DNA from 2 places in the Erwinia sp. PME.40.26/001 genome. Region 1 is predicted to be linked to the other one. Evidence: predicted binding sites of a transcription regulator. Region 1 holds the regulator's gene; the other holds the start of a gene.
What was found. The regulator sigma-54, encoded in region 1, starts transcription at its own class of promoters, with help from an activator protein. The targets are predictions, from matches to a motif close to GTTGGCACANNTTTCGCTNT.
Positions count from the first base shown of each region.

Region 2: a site for sigma-54 is predicted at 5,460-5,479, ahead of glnA (glutamate--ammonia ligase). Genes of this name have one in related genera too.

Region 1 is NZ_JBVHNP010000002.1:55,969-64,002, forward strand. Features, by position in the region: gene mtgA (monofunctional biosynthetic peptidoglycan transglycosylase) at 700-1,425, shown strand; gene npr (PTS phosphocarrier protein NPr) at 1,522-1,794, opposite strand; gene rapZ (RNase adapter RapZ) at 1,791-2,645, opposite strand; gene ptsN (PTS IIA-like nitrogen regulatory protein PtsN) at 2,676-3,158, opposite strand; gene hpf (ribosome hibernation promoting factor) at 3,335-3,622, opposite strand; gene rpoN (RNA polymerase factor sigma-54) at 3,645-5,078, opposite strand; gene lptB (LPS export ABC transporter ATP-binding protein) at 5,127-5,852, opposite strand; gene lptA (lipopolysaccharide ABC transporter substrate-binding protein LptA) at 5,858-6,406, opposite strand; gene lptC (LPS export ABC transporter periplasmic protein LptC) at 6,378-6,953, opposite strand; gene kdsC (3-deoxy-manno-octulosonate-8-phosphatase KdsC) at 6,950-7,516, opposite strand; gene kdsD (arabinose-5-phosphate isomerase KdsD) at 7,535-8,034, opposite strand, start outside.
Region 2 is NZ_JBVHNP010000009.1:8,831-16,864, forward strand. Features, by position in the region: gene hemN (oxygen-independent coproporphyrinogen III oxidase) at 1-1,039, shown strand, start outside; gene glnG (nitrogen regulation protein NR(I)) at 1,159-2,568, opposite strand; gene glnL (nitrogen regulation protein NR(II)) at 2,576-3,625, opposite strand; gene glnA (glutamate--ammonia ligase) at 3,904-5,313, opposite strand; gene typA (ribosome-dependent GTPase TypA) at 5,749-7,572, shown strand; gene yihX (glucose-1-phosphatase) at 7,713-8,034, shown strand, end outside.

The DNA of each region.
Region 1 (8,034 bases):
TGGTATTGGTTGAACGTTAAATAGCTCAGTCACTACTTTAGCAAATCTTGCATCACATGTTAGCGGATTCATTAAAATGTGTGATGTTGAGCAGCGTTCGTAAATAGAAGACCCGATTTTGCTCACTCAGTCAAGCAGGGAATGTTTATTTACGATGATTCGCATGATAATTGTACAATTACCTGTTTCTTTAAGCCCGGATGGCGCAGGTCAATGTTTCTCTTGTCCGGCTTTTTTCGAGGTCGGGCGGCAGGGAACAGGTAAGGGGTAAGGTTTTCTTTTAACATCATGTTTTTTAGCTATTTTTTTGTTTATTAACCAGATGCTTCCGAAACGTTTTGGTTTCTGCTAGCAAAAATTCTCAAACTCAGTGGAGGGCAGACCTAAAAGCTGACTCCGTTCAGCAAGATTGACTGCTCTTACCAGTGTCTTAATATGCGGGAAAAACATCACTTACCACCCGAATGTAGTGCTCATTTCTTAAGTGAGCGTGAAATTCCTTAAAAGTGGCAGGAGAAATTTATAAGCAGGCTGAACCAATTGATTTAATGCAATTTCAACCGTAAGCCGATCCAGCGTGGAGTTAAGGTAAATGGCGTGATTTAATGGAACCGATTCCGGTTATGTTGGGTTAATTAACAATGATGGAGAATTCCTGGTGAATTTTCATACTGATAAATATGGACGGGATCCTCAGTAATGAGTCGCAATAAATCACGGGGTTTTACGCGCATCAAAGCATTTCTGCTTCGCCTGGTCCTGGGAATAACTGGATTGTGGCTTGCTGGCATTATCCTGTTTGCCTTTCTGCCGGTGCCGTTCTCTGCGGTGATGGCCGAACGGCAGATCGGGGCCTGGTTTAGCGGTGATTTCGACTATGTGGCGCACTCTGACTGGGTGGGGATGGATGACATCTCGCCATGGATGGCGCTGGCCGTCATTGCTTCTGAAGATCAAAAATTCCCGACGCACTGGGGTTTTGACGTGGCCGCCATCCAGTCGGTTCTGGACAACAGCGGTGAAAAAGCTGGCATGCGCGGTGCCTCTACGCTTTCTCAGCAGACGGCAAAAAATATGTTCCTCTGGGACGGACGCAGTTGGGTGCGTAAAGGCCTGGAGGCCGGTCTGACCGTGGGGATCGAAACCGTCTGGACCAAGCGACGTATTCTGACCGTCTATCTGAATGTGGCTGAAATGGGAGAAGGGGTCTTTGGCGTTGAGGAAGCCTCTCAGCGCTATTTTCACAAGCCGGCCAGCCGCTTAACCCTGTCCGAAGCGGCGCTGCTGGCCGCCGTTCTGCCGAATCCAATACGCTACCGCGCCGACGCGCCTTCAGGCTATGTTCGCCAGCGTCAGCAGTGGATCATGCGTCAGATGCGCCAGCTCGGCGGGGAAGGTTTCCTCAGGGAACACCAATTGCAATGAGTCCGGACCAGGTTCAGGTCTGACAGAGGAACTGCAAAAAAGGGGGGAGGGGGCAACACAGACCGGCCGTCAGGGCCGGTCTGCCGGGGAAGGGGATTACTCCTCGTCGAAACCGGCGTTAAACAGGTCGATGACCGCCGCCAGCGCTTTATCTTCTTCCGGTCCGCTGGCTTCCACCTCGATATGCCCGCCTTTGGCAGAGTCGAGCATCAGCAGGGCAATCACGCTACTGGCTTCAGCTTCTGTGCCGCTTTCATTACGCAGCAGCACTTCCGCATCAAAACTCTGTACCAGTTCAAACAGCTTCATCGCCGGACGGGCGTGCATGCCCAGCTTGTTTTTAATCTCAACGGTCTGTTTCACGGTCATGATTTACGTTTTTCCAGCGTGCGGTGACGGGACTGTACGTTCTTACCGCGAGAGCGGAAATAATCTGCCAGCTGTTCGGCAATGTAGACGGAACGGTGTTTGCCGCCGGTACACCCAATCGCCACGGTCAGATAGCTACGGTTATTGGTTTCCAGCATCGGTAACCATAACTCAAGGTAACTGCGCGTCTGATAGATGAAGTTATGCACTTCCGTGTGGCGATCGAGGAAGGCAGCAACCGGGCGATCGAGTCCGGTCATCGGGCGCAGCTTGGGATCCCAGTGCGGGTTAGGCAAAAATCGCACGTCAAATACGTAATCAGCGTCAATCGGAATGCCGTGCTTAAAGCCAAAGGACTCAAACACCATCGTCAGTTCACGCTCTCGCTTGCCCAGCAGGCGGGTACGCAACATCTCGGCCAGCTCGTGCACGGACATCTCTGAGGTGTCGATAATCAAATCGGCCCGGGAGCGCAGGGGCTCCAGCAGATCGCTCTCTTCATCAATGGCGCTTTCCAGCGACAGATTTTTACTGGAGAGCGGATGCAGACGACGTGTATCACTGTAGCGACGAATTAAGGTATTACGGTCAGCATCAAGGAACAGAAGTTGCGGCGAAAAACAGTCTGGTAAACTGTTAAGTGCGGTTTCAAACACTTCCGGAGATTCCGGCATGTTGCGGACATCAATACTTACCGCAGCAGATATGTTGCGTTCGGCCAGCGAATTCGCCAGGTCAGGCAGCAGGACCACGGGCAGATTATCCACGCAGTAAAAACCCATGTCTTCCAGGGCGCGTAACGCCACAGATTTTCCTGAGCCTGAACGACCGCTGACGATCATCAGCACCATTTCACAATTCCCCTCATTTAACCTGCCTGACTAGCTCTGTTCGTGATCTTCCGTGATGATCGCATAAAGATCTTCATCGCTCTGTGCGGAACGCAGACGCCGCAGTACGGTTTTATCCGCCAGGCGCTTGGCCACCAGTGAGAGCGTATGCAGATGCGTTTTACACTGATCGGCGGGTACCAGCAGGGCAAACAGCAGATCCACAGGCTGATTATCAATGGCATCGAACGCAATGGGCTGGTCAAGGCGAATAAAAACGCCGACGGCACGCAGCGTATCTTCCTCAAGCTTGCCGTGCGGGATGGCAATGCCATTACCGATACCGGTACTTCCCATTCTCTCACGCGTCAGAATCGCTTCAAAAATTGTCTGATGCGGAAGGTTTAGCTGTTTAGCTGCCAGTTCGCTGATAATTTCCAGCGCCCGTTTTTTGCTCTGGCAATGCACGCCATTACGCGTACATGAGACGCTCAGCACGGAGCCCAGTTCCAGTTTCAAATCATTGTTCATCATAGTTTCACTTAACTTTTCACTGCCGCAGGCGAGTTATCCTCTTCCCCGTTTCGGAGTCAAGATTAACATGCTGTATTGATTAACGGCTCGTATTCCCGGAAGAATACGAGCCGATACCGCTTTCAGCTTAACCTTTAAAGGGGTGGCTGCTGAAAAACCATCAACGCATGGTGAATTTAGTGTTGTTTAAGCTTGTCTTTATGTTTATTTAACTGGCGAGTCAGCTTGTCAATCAGCCCGTCAATCGCCGCGTACATATCTTTATCTTCCGAGGTGGCGTGCAGCTCCCCACCGTTCACATGCAGCGTAGCATCTGCAATCTGTGTCACTTTCTCCACTTTCAGCACAATATAGACCTGATTAATGCGATCAAAATAATGTTCCAGTTTGGCAAACTTTTCAGTCAAAAATTCGCGCAGTGGTTCGGTGATTTCTACGTGTTGTCCAGTGATATTGAGCTGCATAGTGTCTTCCTTCTCAGTTCGTTCAGACCAGCTGTTTGCGCTGGTTTGATGGCGGGATGGATAAAGACTCTCGGTATTTTGCCACAGTGCGCCTTGCTACCATAATCCCCTGTTCGGAAAGCATGGAGGTCAGCTTGCTGTCGCTGAGTGGTTTGACGGGATTCTCCGCCGAGATTAACTTTTTCACCAGCGCACGGATAGCCGTGGATGAGGCTTCGCCTCCGCCCTCGGTGTTGACGTGACTGGAGAAAAAATACTTCAGTTCAAAGATGCCCCGTGGGCTGTGCAGATATTTCTGGGTGGTCACACGGGAAATCGTCGATTCATGCATTTCAACAGCACTGGCAATATCGGCCAGCACCATCGGGCGCATATGCTCTTCGCCCTGCTCAAAAAAGGCCTGCTGCTGCTCAACGATGCAGCGTGTCACTTTCAGCAGCGTGTCATTACGACTTTCCAGGCTTTTAATCAGCCATTTCGCTTCCTGCAGGTTACTGCGTATAAACTGCGAATCACTGTCGCTGCGTGAGCTGGAGCCTAACGACGCATAGTGCTGATTGATTTTCAGGCGCGGCACGCTGTCGGCATTGAGCTCAACGGTCCAGCGGTTACTGACTTTACGTACCAGCACATCCGGAATGACATACTCGGGTTCCTGAGTATTAATCGACTGCCCTGGACGCGGGTCAAGGGTCTGTATTACCTGCATAGCACCTTTGAGTACCTCTTCCTTAAGGCGGGTGACGCGCATCAGACTGCGGAAGTCATGATTCGCCAGCAGATCAAGATGCTCGCTGACAATCAGACGCGCTTCTTTCAGCAGGGGAACATCGGCCGCGAATTGTGACAGCTGAACCAGCAGGCAATCGCGTAAATCACGAGCGCAGACGCCGACCGGATCAAATCGCTGTACACGTTTCAGCACGGCTTCCACTTCGTCGATAGTCAGCTCATCGCTGCCCATACTTTCCAGAATTTCTTCCAGCGAGGCCGTCAGATACCCCGTATCGTCCACCGCATCCACAATCGAGGTCGCGATCGCCCGGTCAGTGTCGGTGAACGGCGTCAGTTCTACCTGCCACATCAGATAGTCCTGCAGTGTCTGGGTGGTTTCACCCTGATAGACGGGCAATTCATCATCGTGGTAATCCGTCCCGGTACCGGACGGGGTCCCTGCGGTATAAATTTCGTCCCAGGTGGCGTCCAGCGGCAGTTCTTCAGGCATGTCCTTCTGTTCCAGCGCTTCCCGGGTATCCAGCGCTTCAGTTTCCTGATATTCGCGGGTATCGACTTCTTCATGAATGTCGGTTTGTTCAAGCAACGGGTTACTTTCCAGCGCCAACTGAATTTCCTGCTGGAGCTCAAGCGTAGAGAGTTGCAGCAGGCGAATGGCCTGCTGCAACTGTGGCGTCATGGCAAGCTGTTGACTGAGCCTGAGTTGTAAACCTTGCTTCATGTTCAGAGTCTTAATTCCCCAGAAAACTTACCGAATGCAAACACCTTATCAGAGTCTGAACTCTTCTCCCAAATAGACACGCTTAACTTGTTCATCGGCCAGGATCGCTTCCGGGGTGCCGTGGGCGATCAAATGCCCCTGGCTAACGATATAGGCACGCTCACAGACTGCCAGCGTTTCACGGACGTTGTGGTCGGTGATCAGGACACCCAGCCCGCTGTCGCGCAGGTGTTCAATGATCTTTTTAATATCAATAACGGAAATCGGGTCAACACCGGCAAAGGGTTCATCCAGCAGGATGAACTTCGGATTAGCCGCCAGCGCGCGGGCAATCTCGACACGGCGGCGTTCACCGCCAGACAGCGCCTGACCCAGGCTGTCACGCAGGTGCTCGATATGGAACTCTTCCAGCAGCTCATTCGCACGATCTTCACGCTGTTCGCTGGTCAGGTCGTCACGGATCTGCAGCACCGCCATCAGGTTATCAAACACGCTCAGACGACGGAAAATGGAGGCTTCCTGTGGCAGATAGCCAATACCACGACGCGCGCGGGCGTGCAGCGGCAGAATACTGATGTCTTCATCATCGATGATAATGCGGCCGGCATCGCGGGGTACGATGCCAACGACCATATAAAACGTTGTGGTTTTACCTGCACCGTTTGGGCCAAGCAGACCCACGATTTCGCCAGACTTGACCTGCAGGCTGACATCTTCAACCACGCGACGGCCTTTGTAGGCCTTCGCCAGGTTTTCCGCTATTAAGGTTGCCATGTTCGTTAGTTACTCTTTTTCTGACCGTTTGACGGTGTGCCTTTGTCCTGCAGCTGTGACGGCACCAGTACGGTAGTGACACGCTTGCCGGAACTGCCAAAGGCCTGCATTTTTTGCTCTTTCACCAGATAGGTAATGCGATCGCCTTTAACATTACTGTCCAGCTGTTCCAGATAGGCGTCACCGGTTAACTCCACCAGGTCTTTGGCCAGCTCGTAATGCATTTTTTGCGCGTGGCCCTGGACGGGTTTACCGCTGTCCTGCATCTGATAGAACGTCGCCGGGTTGCCGTAGGCATCCACAATGGTTTTATTACTGTCGCCGCCCGGACGGGTCACCACGACTTTATCCGCCGTAATTTTAATCGTTCCCTGGGTCACAATGACTTTACCGGTAAAGGTGGCCACGTTGCCCTGCATGTCCAGCGCCTGATTTTCCGAGTCAACGTTGACCGGTTTTTCTGAGTCACCGGTCAGGGCAAAAGCCGGAACGCTCGCCGCGAACAGGAGGGTAGCAGTCAGTAATTTAAGGCTTTTGTTCATTTTGAATTTCATAAGATGTTTTGACCTTTTCAATCAACTCGGCAGTTTTCTTCCGTAAATTCCCACGCATCTTCATACCTGTAGAGTTAAAGCTGCGGCCATAAAGTGTGACCTGATCGTCAGAGGTAACATCCTGCGTCGTCAGGTTGATCTGAGCGTTATCCGTTTTGATACGCTCAAGCTGTGTGTCTTTTGTCAGGCTGTTCACTTCAACATGCCCGTAAAGATACAACATGCGATCGTTCGTCAGTTTGGCCTTATCCCCCCGGACCGACCAGGTGGGCACCTTATTCTCGTCGTACGTTGTCATTACCGGATTGTCGAACCAGCTCACTGCGTCGGCTGAGAAATAGGTCACTTTGTCTGAGACCAGCTTATAGCTCAGTGACCCCGCAGGGTTATAAACGACCGTATGTGAATTATCGCTCATATACGTCGGTTCATTGTTGCCATTGTTTACCGCGTCGTCATTGTCATCCGTCGCAGTCAGATTCCAGCCGATCAGCACAATGGCGATCAGTGCCAGAATCAGCGTTATCCAGCGTCTCGTTTTACTCATACAGACTGCCCTTTGGCCTCATCAAACTTACCCTGTGCAATCAACAGAAGATCGCAAATTTCCCGCACTGCACCACGGCCACCCGCAATCCGCGTCACATAGTCGGCGCGCGGAAGGAGAACGGGATGGGCGTCAGCAACGGTAACGCTCAGGCCGACTTCGGCCATAACTGGCCAGTCAATCAGGTCATCGCCGATATAGGCAACCTGTTCAGCACTGAGTGACAGTGTATCCAGAAGTTCACGGAAGGCCAAAAGCTTATCAGTCTGTCCCTGGTAAAGATGAGTAATCCCCAGTGTGGCACAGCGATCTTCCAGCAGTTTGGCTTTACGGCCGGTAATAATCGCCACCTCTATGTCGCTGGTTAGCAGGCAGCGGATACCGTAGCCATCACGGACGTTGAAGGCTTTCAGCTCTTCACCGCTGTTGCCCTGGTAAATCACGCCATCCGACATCACACCGTCCACATCGCAGATCAGCAGTTTGATTTTCTGCGCGCGGGAGATGACCTGCTGGCTAACCGGGCCGTAGCAGGTCGCTACGGTGGCTGATGAATCACTCATTGATCTCGACTTCCTTTGTTAAACAACGCCGGCCCGCAGCATGTCATGCATATGCACCACGCCCAGCAGAGTGTCGCCATCGGCGACCATCACGCAGGTAATATTCTTACTCTGCATCAGATTCAGTGCATCGACAGCCAGCGTATTGGGCCGGACGCGGATACCGCCCGGCGTCATGACACTTTCAATGCCGGCACGCTGGATATCGATGCCCATATCAAACACGCGGCGTAAATCCCCGTCGGTAAAGATGCCTTCGATTTTCATTAAATCGTTGCAGATTACCGTCATCCCCATGTTTTTACGTGTTATTTCCAGCAAGGCATCTCGCAGTGAGGCATCGCGACTCACATGCGGCATATCGCTACCGGAGTGCATGATATCATCAACGCGTAGCAGCAGCTTACGGCCCAGCGCACCGCCAGGGTGGGAGAGTGCGAAATCTTCCGGCGTAAAGCCCCGTGCTTTCAACAGTGCGACGGCCAGCGCATCCCCCATCACCAGGGTTGCCGTGGTGC
Region 2 (8,034 bases), on a different contig from region 1:
CGGTACGCCGACGTTTCTCAACCCGGCTCAAATCGGCCGCCTGATGGCCTGCCTGCGCCAGCATTTTCACTTTGCCACGGACGCTGAAATCTCGATTGAAGTCGATCCGCGAGAAATTGAACTCAACGTGCTCAACCATCTGCGTGCAGAAGGCTTCAACCGCCTGAGCATGGGGGTACAGGATTTCAATAAGCAGGTGCAGGAGAAAGTGAATCGCGTACAGGATGAGGCGATGATCTTTGCTCTGATGGCCCGGGCGCGTGAGCTGGGCTTTGCCTCCACCAATATTGATCTGATTTACGGCTTGCCCCTGCAGACGGCAGAGAGCTTTGCCTTTACCCTGCAAAAGGTCGTTGAGCTTGATCCTGACCGCCTCAGCGTTTTTAACTATGCCCATATGCCGGCGCTCTTTCCGGCCCAGCGTAAAATTAAGGATGAAGACCTGCCCGACGCCCGGGAAAAACTGGATATTTTACGGCAAACCATCGCCACGCTGACGGCACAGGGGTATCAGTTTATTGGTATGGACCATTTTGCCCGCCGTGACGACGAACTGGCGATGGCACAGCGCGCGGGCGAGTTGCATCGTAATTTCCAGGGCTACACCACGCAGGGCGACAGCGACCTGCTGGGCATGGGCGTGTCTGCCATTAGTATGATCGGGGACACTTACGCGCAGAATCAGAAAGCGTTGAAGCACTATTATGCGGATATCCGGGCAAAAAAAACGGCCCTGTGGCGCGGTCTGCAGCTTAGCGAGGATGACTGCCTGCGTCGTGACGTGATTAAAAGTCTGATCTGCAATTTTGCGCTGTCCTTCAGCGAGATTGAAGCCCGTTATAGCATCGATTTCCGCCGGTATTTTGCCGCCGATCTTTCAGCGCTGCTGCCTCTGATTGAGGACGGGCTGGTGGAATACCAAGATAATGGCCTTGTGGTCACTGCTAAGGGACGATTGCTGATAAGAAACATCTGTATGTGCTTTGATCGCTACCTGCGGGAGAAAGCGTCTGGTGCGCAATTCTCACGGGTGATCTGACTGGTGGGTGTGAAGGAAACAACAGGTCGGCCCCTGCGGCGATCTCACGGGTAGTGACCTGCGGGGATGTTGCAGGGGCGGACCTTTTTTCCGATCCGCCCGGATGACGTACCTGACGGTTATTCCATTCCCAGCTCTTTCAACTTACGGGTCAGCGTATTCCTTCCCCAGCCCAGCAGACGCGCGGCTTCCTGCTTATGGCCCTGAGTATGACGCAGGGCGGTGGTGAGCAGGGTCCGCTCCATCTCTGGCTGGGCTTCTGACAGCAGGTTTTGATGACCGGAACGCAGCGCACGGTCTGCCCACTGTGCCAGCAGCGTTGCCCAGCTGTCCGGTAGGGACTGTACCGGGTTTTCCGGGGTCGAGGTTTCAAACAGCTCCGGCGGCAGATCCTGAATCAGTACTTCCTGTCCGGCGGCCATCACGGTCAGCCAGCGGCAGGTATTCTCCAGCTGACGAACGTTACCGGACCAGTGCAGACGCGTCAGTGCGGTTTCTGTTTCCGGATGCAGAATTTTGGCCTCCACACCCAGTTCACGTGCGGCGACCTGGAGGAAATAGCGCGCCAGACGTGGAATATCTTCCCGACGCTCGCGCAGCGGGGGCAGATGCACGCGGATCACGTTCAGGCGGTGAAAGAGATCCTCACGGAATTTTCCTTCATGCACGCGCAGCTCAAGGTTCTGATGGGTGGCGGCAATAATACGCACATCCACCTTCACCGGGGCGTAGCCGCCGACGCGATAGAACTGGCCATCGGCCAGCACGCGCAGCAGGCGGGTCTGCACATCCAGTGGCATATCGCCAATTTCATCCAGGAACAGCGTGCCGCCGTCGGCCTGCTCAAAGCGTCCCTGACGGATCTGACTGGCACCGGTAAAAGCCCCTTTTTCATGACCAAACAGTTCGGACTCGATCAGGTCTTTGGGGATCGCGGCCATATTCAGGGCGATAAACGGCGCTTTGGCGCGCGGACTGTGCCGGTGCAGCGCGTGGGCCACCAGTTCTTTACCGGTACCCGACTCGCCGTTGATCAGTACGCTGATCGACGAGCGCGACAGGCGACCGATAATACGGAACACATCCTGCATCGCCGGGGCTTCACCGATAATATCCGTGGTAGGGCCACTCACCGGTTGATTACGCGGCTGCTGCTGTTCCTGGTAGTGACTGATGGCACGTTCAACCAGCGCCACCGCTTCATCAATATCGAAAGGCTTGGGCAGATAATCAAAGGCGCCCTGCTGATAGGCGCTCACAGCGGCATCCAGGTCGGAGTGCGCGGTCATAATGATGACCGGCAGCATCGGGTGTCGCTGCTTGATCTGCTTCAGCAGAGCCAGACCATCCATCCCGGGCATGCGAATATCTGACAGTAAAACGTCCGGGGTTTTGCTCGCAAGCGCTTCCAGCACCTCACTGGCGCTGTCAAACGTTGCACAGGTTAAACCGGCTCCAGTGAGCGCGCGTTCAAGCACCCAGCGGATGGAGCTGTCGTCATCGACGATCCAAACTATCCCTCGTTGCATAGAAACCTCACTGGCGAATAGGCAGGTAAATCGAGAATTCAGTGTGTCCAGGCCAGCTGTGGAACTCTATTTTTCCCGAATGCTGATCGATCAGGCTGCGGGCTATGGATAATCCCAGCCCGGTTCCGCCCTCGCGGCCGCTCACCATCGGATAAAATAGCGTGTCCTGCAGCTGTGCCGGAATGCCGGGGCCGTCATCCTCAATATCGATGCGCGCCACCAGGCGATAGCGTGTGCCGTGCAGCGTAAGCTGGAACGCCGTCCGGGTTCGTAAAATAATGGTGCCACCTGCCTCACCCAACGCCTGCAGGGCATTGCGTACGACATTCAACAGGACTTGCTCTATCTGGTCGGGATCGTGCGGCAGCTCCGGCAGGCTTGGGTCGTAATCACGAACCAGCGACACATTGTCGGGCAGCTCCATCGACACCAGATTGACCACCCGTTCCGCGACCTGATGGATGCTCTGTGTCACATGCATCCCCGGCTGTTGCGGGCCCAGCAGGCGATCGACCAGATTGCGCAGGCGGTCGGCCTGTTCAATGATGACCTTGGTGTATTCCGTTAACGCCGGGTCGGGAAGCGCTTTGGCCAGCAGCTGCGCTGCGCCACGTAACCCCCCCAGCGGGTTTTTAATTTCATGAGCCAGACCGCGCACTAAATCACGCGCGGCGACCTGCTGCGCATGTTGAAGCTGCTCCTGACTGAGACGGCGCTGATTGTCCATCGGTGCCATTTCCAGCAGAACAAGTCCATCGGGCAGACGCTGTGCAGTCAGCGACATCACGTGCGCCCGGCTGTCGACCACCAGGGTGACTTCGCTGTCGGTAAAGCCTTGTCCTGCGTCCAGACTTTCGAGCATGACCTCAATATTCAGGGAAAAATACCCCATTAACTCCGGCAGGGGAGTACCAAACAGCTTGCGGGAACTTTGAGCCAGCAACTGCTGTGCAGCGGGGTTGGCGTAATGGACCACCAACTCACTATCAACCAGCAAAATACTGTTGATCAGTGAATTAAGGATCTGCCCAGCATCGGGCGGCGTGCCGGTAGCCATACAGCGTTCTCCTGAGGAATTTTTGCACCAATTTAGTGCATTATAGCCATATAACCCGAAAATCATCCCGTAAACAGGGAATTTGCGGTGAAAAAAGCCCATCCTGAGATGGGCTGAAAGTTTCCACGGCAACAAAACCCCGGACGCCTTTCACGTCGCAGCGTGATGGGCTCCCTCCGTTACCCGAATGGCCTGGTCTTACCCGGCACATCGGGATTCCTTTGGCCGCCTTACTGCAACGTAAAGGGCACCGGGCTTACTTCAAACTTAAGGCGATGTTAAACGCTGTAATACAGTTCGAACTCAACCGGATGCGGTGTCATACGAACACGGTCCATTTCAGCTTTACGCAGTTCAATGTACGCTTCGATTGCATCGTCAGTGAACACGCCACCACGGGTCAGGAACTCGCGGTCTTCGTTCAGGGCCGCCAGGGCTTCGTCCAGAGAACCTGCCACTTTTGGGATCTCGGCTTCTTCTTCCGGTGGCAGGTCGTACAGGTTTTTATCCATGGCATCGCCAGGGTGGATCTTGTTGATGATGCCGTCCAGGCCAGCCATCAGCAGTGCAGCGAAGCACAGGTATGGGTTTGCCGCCGGGTCAGGGAAGCGCGCTTCAATACGACGGGCTTTCGGGCTGGCAACCACTGGGATACGGATAGACGCAGAGCGGTTACGGGCAGAGTAAGCCAGCATTACTGGTGCTTCATAGCCCGGGACCAGACGCTTGTAAGAGTTGGTGGTCGGGTTGGCCAGGGCGTTGATGGCTTTAGCATGTTTGATCACACCGCCGATGTAGAACAGAGCCATTTCAGACAGGCCGCCGTATTTGTCGCCAGCGAACAGGTTAGTGCCGCCTTTTGACAGAGACATATGGCAGTGCATACCAGAGCCGTTATCGCCAAACATCGGTTTTGGCATAAAGGTCGCTGTTTTGCCGTAAGCGTGAGCAACGTTGTGGACGACATATTTGTAGATCTGAATTTCGTCAGCTTTTTTGGTCATGGTGTTGAAGCGGGTAGCCACTTCGTTCTGACCGGCCGTGGCCACTTCGTGGTGGTGAGCTTCAACCACCAGACCCATCTGCTCCATGGTCAGACACATGGCAGAACGGATGTCCTGCGCGGAGTCAACTGGTGGCACCGGGAAGTAGCCGCCTTTCAGACCTGGACGGTGGCCTTTGTTGCCGCCTTCGTACTCTTTACCGGAGTTCCAGTAAGCTTCGATATCATCGATAGCGACGTGAGAACCGGACGTGCTGCTGCCGAAACGGATGTCATCAAACAGGAAGAACTCTGGCTCTGGCCCAAACAGAACGGTGTCTGCAATGCCGGAAGAGCGCAGGAAATCTTCAGCACGTTTGGCGATGGAACGTGGGTCACGATCGTAGCCCTGCATGGTGCCTGGCTCGAGGATGTCACAACGGATGATCAGGGTAGAATCTGCAAAGAACGGGTCAATGACCGCCGTGGTAGCGTCAGGCATCAGAACCATGTCGGATTCGTTGATACCTTTCCAGCCACCAATGGAGGAGCCGTCAAACATTTTGCCTTCTTCGAAGAAGTCAGCATTAACCTGATGAGCGGGGATAGTCACGTGCTGCTCTTTACCTTTGGTGTCAGTAAAACGCAGGTCAACAAATTTGACTTCATGCTCGTTCATCATCGACAGAACGTGTTCAGCGGACATACTTAACTCTCCTGGATTTTGTCATTGTCGTCGTGACAGTGAACTTCACGGGTGCGCTTTGCGTTTCAGGGCGCTTACTCCGATAATAAAGATCTCTGCCGCGCTATCAACCGTTGTGGAAACTGGCGTTTTTCGCTTAAAGAGTAATTGCGAAATCTATGCCAACTTTTTTATTTCATGAAAAAAGCGCTATGATGCACCCTCTCGTGAAACGGGGACTGCACCACAATGGAAGTCGCGCACCATTTTGGTGCTATTGAGTGATTAATGGGCACTGTTTTGGTGCAATTTTTCGTCACAGTGCAATCTTTGCACTGAAAATGGCTATAAAAGCAATCCGGACAGTTATCTTTATATGAAATATGTGATCCTGTTCAGTCCTTCGATTAATCCGTGTACAATAGCGCGCTATTTCTAAATGCCTGAGGCAAAGCTGTGATCGAAAATTTGCGTAACATCGCCATTATTGCCCACGTTGACCATGGTAAAACTACCCTGGTTGATAAGTTGCTGCAGCAGTCCGGGACCTTTGATGCCCGCACCGAAGCAACCGAACGCGTAATGGACTCCAACGATTTGGAGAAAGAGCGTGGGATTACCATCCTCGCAAAAAACACCGCCATTAAATGGAATGACTACCGCATCAACATCGTGGATACCCCAGGACACGCCGACTTCGGCGGTGAGGTAGAGCGTGTGATGTCTATGGTCGACTCGGTGCTGCTGGTTGTGGATGCAATGGATGGCCCGATGCCGCAAACCCGTTTCGTGACCAAAAAAGCGTTTGCTAATGGTCTGAAGCCGATCGTGGTAATTAACAAAGTTGACCGCCCTGGCGCGCGTCCTGACTGGGTTGTTGATCAGGTCTTCGACCTGTTCGTTAACCTTGATGCGACCGATGAGCAGCTCGACTTCCCGGTGATCTATGCGTCTGCCCTGAACGGCATCGCAGGTCTGGATCACAACGATATGGCGGAAGACATGACCCCGCTGTACGAAGCGATTGTTCAGCACGTATCACCACCACAGGTTGAACTGGAAGCCCCGCTGCAGATGCAAATCTCTCAGCTGGACTACAACAACTACCTGGGTGTTATCGGTATCGGCCGTATCAAACGCGGTAAAGTTCGCCCTAACCAGCAGATCACTGTGATCAACAGCGAAGGCAAAACCCGTAACGCGAAAGTCGGTAAAGTTCTGACCCATATGGGCCTGGAGCGTATCGAAGCCACTGAAGCGGAAGCTGGCGATATCATCGCTATCACCGGTCTGGGCGAGCTGAACATCTCTGACACTATCTGCGACCCGCAGAATGTGGAAGCGCTGCCAGCCCTGAGCGTTGATGAACCGACCGTAACCATGTTCTTCTGCGTTAACACCTCTCCGTTCTGCGGTAAAGAAGGCAAGTATGTGACGTCACGTCAGATTCTTGATCGTCTGAACAAAGAACTGGTGCATAACGTGGCACTGCGTGTTGAAGAAACCCCAGATGCTGACGCCTTCCGCGTATCAGGTCGTGGTGAGCTTCACCTGTCAGTACTGATTGAAAACATGCGTCGTGAAGGTTTCGAGCTGGCGGTTTCCCGTCCTAAAGTTATCTTCCGTGAGTTCGAAGGCCGTAAGCAAGAGCCATTCGAAAACGTGACCCTCGACATCGAAGAACAGCATCAGGGTTCTGTGATGCAGGCGATGGGTGAGCGTAAAGGTGACATGAAAAACATGGATCCGGATGGCAAAGGCCGTGTGCGTCTCGACTACGAGATCCCAAGCCGTGGTCTGATTGGTTTCCGTAACGAATTCATGACCATGACGTCCGGTACCGGTCTGCTGTACTCCACCTTCAGCCACTACGACGACGTGCGTCAGGGCGAAGTGGGCCAGCGTCAGAACGGCGTACTGATCTCTAACGGCCAGGGTAAAGCGGTAGCGTTCGCCCTGTTCAGCCTGCAGGATCGCGGTAAGCTGTTCCTCGGCCACGGTGCTGAAGTGTATGAAGGCCAGATCATCGGTATTCACTCACGTTCAAACGACCTGACCGTAAACTGCCTGACCGGTAAGAAGCTGACCAACATGCGTGCTTCCGGTACGGATGAAGCCACTACGCTGGTTCCGCCACAGAAGATGACCCTTGAGCAGGCGCTTGAGTTCATTGATGATGACGAACTGGTCGAAGTGACGCCACAGTCGGTGCGTATCCGTAAACGTCACCTGACTGAAAACGACCGTAAGCGCGCAAGCCGCGGTCCAAAAGAAGCGTAATCACGCTTGCTCAGGGCCGGAGTTTTCTCCGGCCCTGTCCTTCCTGCTTCATCTTCCCCGCAGTTTTCAAAGCCCTCACCTGTTCAGTCTTCCAATTTACCGCTAGAGTGAATAACTCACCGGAACAAAAGGAGATGGCCATGCTGTATATCTTTGATTTAGGTAACGTCATTGTTGATATTGATTTCAACCGGGTTCTCGGTGTCTGGAGCGATCTGAGCCGCGTACCGTTAGCGACCCTGCAAAGCCGGTTCAAGATGGGGGAGAGCTTTCACCAGCACGAGCGGGGTGAAATCAGTGACGAAGAGTTTGCGCATAAAATGTGTGAAGAGCTTGAGCTGCCCTTAAGCTATGAGCAGTTTGCTGCTGGCTGGCAGGCCGTGTTCATCGGTGTGCGCCCGGAGGTGATTGCCATTATGCAGCGGCTGCGTGAGCAGGGAGAACGCGTCGTTATCCTCTCCA